One region of the Macrococcus epidermidis genome, then DNA from elsewhere that is predicted to be linked to it. Evidence: predicted binding sites of a transcription regulator. Region 1 holds the regulator's gene; the other holds the start of a gene.
What was found. The regulator LexA, encoded in region 1, represses DNA repair genes until DNA is damaged. The targets are predictions, from matches to a motif close to CGAACATATGTTCG.
Positions count from the first base shown of each region.

Region 1 (3,437 bases):
ACTAAAGCAATACAATATAAATGTAAATAGGAATTATTACTATTTAAACAAAAAGTTAAATAAATTAAAAAAAGATGGTATGATGAACATCATATAATATAGAAAAGTAGGGTTGAAATGTCTAACTATCATATCAAGATACTCGTTTTGTTTATTTATGCATTCATATTATTCATATGTCGTTATGGCTTAATGATCATTGATGATAAAATAACGATATTATTGCTCGTATTAGGATTTGGGACTGTGGCGTTATTAAATAAGAGGGAATAAGTAGCAAATATTAAAATGAATAAGCAGAGAAAGAGCTTAAGACAAATGTGCGAATACACATTGTCTTAAGCTTTGTTTAATTTAATAAATTTTTAATTAGTAACGATCGATAACATCAACGTCTTTTGGCATAAAGAGTGCAAGAATAAGATAGATTGTAAATGTTGGGATATGTACAGTTAAGAATGAAACAAGAATAAAGATAACACGGAGTAGTGTTGAATCCATGTTTAAATATTCAGCAAAACCGCCTAATACACCAGCCAAATATCTATCAGTTGTAGAACGTGCTAATTTTCTATGCATGTCATTCGCCTCCTTAACTATATTATATCAAGGAAAAGGAAAGTTATAAAATTTCTGAAGTGGAAAAAGTGAAATATTTGTATGTTCTCATGAATTATTGTAAAATATTAGTAGTTAATTTAATATAAATTGTTACTTCCTGTATTAAAAACAAATACATCGATGTTTGATTCATTTCTTTTTGGGTATATTTTATAAGTAAGCCTTTTATAATGAATATACATTATAAGAATGAGATAAGGGGATAGTACGATGGAAACAAAATCAAAAGAACATAAAGACATATTAGAACAAGTAAAAGAAATCATTGGACGTAAATAATCGTAATAGTAAAATAATTATTATCTAAATGTAAAATAATATAAACGAAAATAAGAGCGAATGACATTAGTCATGCGCTCTTATTTTTAAAATTCTCTAAACAACCCAACAACTTTGCCTAAAACAGTTACAGAATCTAAATAGATTGGATCCATTGAACTATTTTCTGGTTGTAATCGATAACGATTATTTTCTTTATAGAATCTTTTGACAGTTGCTTCGTCTTCTTCAGTCATAGCAACGATAATATCCCCATTCTCTGCAATAGACTGTCTTCTAACAATCACTTTATCTTTATCAAATATACCAGCTTCTATCATACTTTCACCAACAACATCTAAAATAAAGATGTCACTATTATGACTACTTGTAAAGTGAGCAGGTAATGGAAAGTATTCTTCAACATTCTCAATCGCAGTAATAGGGACCCCTGCTGTTACTTTACCGATAACCGGAACGTGAATGGTTTCTGAATAATCAGTAGGTGTTTCATCCTGTACTATTTCTATCGCTCGTGGCTTAGTTGGGTCTCTTTTAATATATCCTTTTTCTTCTAATCGAGATAAATGCCCATGAACTGTCGAAGATGAAGCTAAACCAACCGCTTCTCCGATCTCTCGAACACTAGGTGGGTATCCTTTAGTTGATACAACATGTTTTAAATATTCATATATTTCTTCTTGCCTTTTAGTTAGTTCTCTCATTTATAAACACTCCTTAGCATTGGTGTTATTTGTATTATAGCATATACGTTCGCATGTAACAAACATTTGTTCGTGTTTTTATTGACACAGAACAAACGTTCTGTTAAAGTATAAATACAAACAAATGTTCTAGGAGGAATTAACTATGACAGTTACTATTTCAAAGGAATTTATGATGTATTTTCTATTATTTATTGTAATTACAGTCTTCGGCCTTTTATATATGACGCAATCTCAATATATTTATGAACAAACTTCACCAGGCATTACAGAACAAGTAAGCGAACAAAATGATGTTCGTAATGATAAAGAACAAACGATACATGATCCAGTGCAAAATGGAGAGGTTTTAGGTGTTGTAAATTAAACGTCCATATAATTTTTTACTTAAGCGAGTGTGACCAGTTGGTTTCACGCGCTTTTTTTGGTATCTTTAAATGGAAAGGAATGAGGGTATGTTAGAACAAGAAAAAATGAATAGAATAAATGAATTAGCACAAAAAAAGAAAACTGAAGGATTAACTGAAGAAGAAGGTAGAGAGCAAACGTTATTACGTAAAGAATATCTTCAGACTTTCAGAAATAGCTTTCAAAAAACAATAGAGAACGCAAAGGTAATCGATCCTGAAGGCAATGATGTTACGCCTGAGAAAGTGAAAGAAATTCAAAGAAACAATAATTTAAGAGAATAATAAATAGTTTATTAATGAGTAATTAATATACTAGATAATTATGTATTAGTTTAGTTGAATAATTTAAAATATATTATAAAGGAGAAATAAATATGTTTACAAAAGAAGATCAACTTGCAATTGACACGATCAGAGCATTAAGTATCGATCAGATTGAGGCTGCAAATTCTGGTCATCCGGGTTTACCGATGGGTGCTGCACCATTTGCTTATACATTATGGACGCGTCACCTGAACTTTAATCCTAGCTCAATGAATTTCTTCAATCGAGATAGATTTATTCTTTCTGCTGGTCACGGATCGGCATTATTATATTCTTTATTACATGTTTCTGGTGGATTAGCACTAGAGGAACTGAAAAACTTTAGACAATGGGATTCTAAAACACCAGGACATCCGGAATTTCGTCATACTGAAGGTGTGGAAATTACAACTGGACCATTGGGTCAAGGATTTGCGATGAGTGTTGGATTTGCGATGGCTGAGAAGCATTTAGCTGCTACGTATAACAAAGATATAGATATTGTAGATCATTATACGTATGCACTTGTTTCAGACGGAGATTTAATGGAAGGTATATCTCATGAAGCTGCAAGTTTAGCAGGTCATCTTAAATTAAATAAACTGATTGCTTTATACGATTCAAATGATATTTCTTTAGATGGAGATCTTGACAAAGCATTCTCTGAGGATGTAAAAGGTCGCTTTGAAGCTTATGGCTGGGAGCATATCTTAGTTGAAGACGGTAATGACTGTGATGCGATTGATAAAGCGATTACGCAGGCAAAATCTTCAGACAAGCCTTCAATTATTGAAGTTAAGACAATCATCGGGTATGGTTCACCAAACCGTCAAGGAACAAATGGTGTGCATGGTGCGCCACTTGGTAATGAAGAGAGAATTTTAGCATTTGAAACATATGGATTAGATGCAAACTTAAAATTTGAAGTACCACAATCTGTATATGACATCTTTAATGAAACGATGTTAAAACGTGCAAATGAAGCAGAAGAAACATGGAATAATAAATTTGCAGAATATAAAGAAAAGCAACCAGAACTTGCAGCTCAATTTGAATTAGCGATTAAAGGTGAACTTCCAGAAGGTTATGATACTGAATTACCAAAATATGAAGTAGGTAA
Region 1 is NZ_CP073819.1:1,245,748-1,249,184, forward strand. Features, by position in the region: gene KFV12_RS06510 (hypothetical protein) at 118-273, shown strand; gene KFV12_RS06515 (PspC domain-containing protein) at 370-579, opposite strand; gene lexA (transcriptional repressor LexA) at 987-1,604, opposite strand; gene KFV12_RS06525 (hypothetical protein) at 1,750-1,971, shown strand; gene KFV12_RS06530 (DUF896 domain-containing protein) at 2,060-2,296, shown strand; gene tkt (transketolase) at 2,389-3,437, shown strand, end outside.

Region 2 (3,437 bases), 520 kb from region 1:
TTATATTTTTAAGTTTAGTGGGATATAGTATTTATCAAGCGACACAATTTAATACAGCTTCAGATGATGCAAAGCAGGTAACAACCCATGAACATCCTATCAACAATCAAAATATTAGTAATGTAACGGTAAATGATTTAGAATCAAATCAATTTAAATTGAAAGAACAATTAAAACATGATATCAATATCATTAATTTCTGGGCATCATGGTGTGGCCCATGTAATGAAGAGATGCCTGAACTTGTTGCTTTTGATAACGAGAAACCTAATCATGTAGGATTAATCGGTATGAATGTGCAGGACAAAGAGAAAAAGCGAACTGCGTTTATACAGCAGTATAAAGCGAAATACCCGATGTTAGTTTTAGATGAAGCACAAATGAAACAATATAAGATTAACAATATTCCTACAACAATTTTTGTTGATAAAAATGGTAAGGTTTTAAAAACTTATATTGGTGAACTCAATAGAAATAAGTTAGAAAAAATAATAGCAGATTTAAAATAAAGAGGAGTGATTGTAGTGGGTGTACATCAATATTTTAAAAGTTTATCTGACTTAGAAAAGCTGATACGCTGTCCAGGTAAGTTCAAATATCAGGAGCATAATGTAGCAAGTCACTCTTTTAAAGTTACAAAAATTGCGCAGTATCTTGCTACAGTTGAAGAATATCATGGCACTGAGATTAACTGGAAAAATGTCTATGAAAAAGCACTCAACCACGATTATCCTGAAATTTTTACAGGTGATATAAAAACACCTGTTAAATATGCTTCTAAAGAGCTTAAGCAATTATTCAGTGATGTGGAAGAACAGATGATTGCACGTTTTATAGACTCTGAATTTCCGGAAAGCTATCGAGCGATTTATCATGAACGATTAAAAGAAGGAAAAGATGAAACGATAGAAGGTCAAATCCTTTCAGTGGCTGATAAAATTGATTTACTATACGAGTCTTTTGGAGAGATCCAGAAAAGAAATCCAGAACCGCTATTCTTTGAAATATATGAAAAGAGCTTACGCACAATTATACAATTTGACCACTTACATTGTGTACAGGATTTCCTTGAAAATATACTTCCTGAAATGTTACAGGAAAAATTTATTCCACGTTCAGAATTAAAGGAATTAACGGTATCAATATTAGAAGTAAAAGAGTCAGATCTATGACGATATGGTATTGGTTAGCATCATTATTACCAGCGCTTATGGTCGTTATATTTAGTATGATTGTCAGAAATAAATACACGGGCATGATACTATCTACTATAGTAATCGGTGTATCAGTCTATAAAGGATTTTTTCATTCACAGATGATCGTATTTTTAGATACGATGAGTCTAATTATTGGTTATTTAATTGTGGACTTTTATAAATTAGATAAAGGAAATGACTAACAGTTCAAACATTTTATGTTCTGAGCTGTTTTCTTTTTATATGATAAAGTTAGTGTAATATCTCGTCCGAACAAATGTTTGTATTTTTTATTTTTTTTTTGGTAAAATATTATCGAAAAGGAGGGCGCATATGGAACATCATCCGTTTGTTATTAAATCAGATTATAAGCCTGCTGGCGACCAGCCAGAAGCGATTAAAAAAATCGTAGAAGGTATTAAAGAAGGTAAGCGTCATCAGACTTTACTTGGTGCAACAGGTACAGGTAAGACGTTTACAATGAGTAATGTTATTAAAGAAGTTGGTAAACCTACGTTAATTATGGCCCACAATAAGACTTTAGCAGGTCAATTATATAGTGAGTTTAAAGAGTTTTTCCCTGATAATCGTGTTGAATATTTCGTGAGTTATTATGATTATTATCAACCTGAAGCGTATGTGCCTTCTACAGATACTTTTATCGAGAAAGATGCATCGATTAACGATGAGATCGATAAATTACGACATTCGGCAACGAGTGCTTTATTTGAACGTGATGATGTGATCATCATCGCTTCAGTAAGCTGTATCTATGGATTAGGAAACCCTGAAGAATATAAAGATATGGTTGTAAGTATGCGTGTAGGGATGGAGGTTGAACGCAATCAATTATTACGTAAATTAATTGATATTCAGTATGCACGAAATGACATCGATTTTAAACGTGGTACATTCCGTGTGCGTGGAGATGTCGTCGAAATTTTTCCGGCTTCTCGTGACGAGCAATGTGTACGTGTTGAATTCTTTGGAGATGAAATTGAACGAATTCGTGAAATTAACTACTTAACAGGAGAAGTACTTAAGGAACGTGAGCATTTCACATTATTCCCAGCCAGTCACTTCGTTACACGTGAAGAAAAAATGCAGATTGCAATTGAACGTATCGAGAAAGAATTGGAAGAACAGCTGAAAAAATTTAGAGAAGAAGGTAAATTACTTGAAGCACAACGTCTAGAGCAACGTACGAACTATGATTTAGAAATGATGCGTGAGATGGGATTCTGTTCAGGCATTGAGAATTATTCTGTGCATTTGACATTACGTCCACTAGGTGCAACACCTTATACTTTACTTGATTATTTCGGTGATGACTGGTTAATCATGATGGATGAAAGTCACGTTACATTGCCACAGGTTAGGGGTATGTATAATGGTGACCAGGCACGTAAAAATGTGTTGGTAGATCACGGATTCAGATTGCCGAGTGCGCTTGATAACCGACCGCTTAAATTTGAAGAATTTGAAGCAAAAGGACATCAGTTTGTCTATGTTTCTGCAACACCAGGGCCTTATGAAATTGAACATACAGATGAAATGGTAGAACAGATTATTCGACCAACTGGATTACTTGATCCAATTGTTGAAGTACGTAAATCTGAACATCAAATTGATGACTTAATGGAAGAAATTAGACAACGTATTGAAAAAAATGAACGTGTACTCATTACGACATTAACGAAGAAGATGAGTGAAGATCTAACGACCTATTTAAAGGAAGCAGGAATTAAAGTTAACTATCTTCATTCTGAAATAAAAACTTTAGAACGTATAGAAATCATTCGTGATCTAAGATTAGGTGTTTTCGATGTACTTGTCGGAATCAACTTATTAAGAGAAGGATTAGATATTCCTGAAGTATCTCTCGTTGCAATTCTTGATGCGGATAAAGAAGGTTTCTTACGCAGTCATCGTTCTTTAATTCAGATAATCGGTCGTGCTGCACGTAACGATCAAGGGAAAGTTATCATGTACGCAGATAAAATGACTGATTCAATGAAGATAGCGATTGATGAAACCAATCGTCGTCGTGAAATTCAGGAGCGTTATAATACAGAACATGGCATCACACCGATGACCATTAATAAAAAAGTACGCGATATAATTAGTGCAACACCAGATGTTGCAGAAGATTTACCGACTAAAGATAAGCAAAAGAAAAAATTAACGGTAAAAGAGCGTAATGCAATGATTGAAAAAGTTGAGTATGAAATGAAAGAAGCA
Region 2 is NZ_CP073819.1:729,559-732,995, forward strand. Features, by position in the region: gene KFV12_RS03920 (TlpA family protein disulfide reductase) at 1-509, shown strand, start outside; gene KFV12_RS03925 (YfbR-like 5'-deoxynucleotidase) at 525-1,172, shown strand; gene KFV12_RS03930 (CsbA family protein) at 1,169-1,399, shown strand; gene uvrB (excinuclease ABC subunit UvrB) at 1,530-3,437, shown strand, end outside.
Region 2: the regulator LexA is predicted to act here: its motif matches at 1,467-1,480, upstream of uvrB (excinuclease ABC subunit UvrB).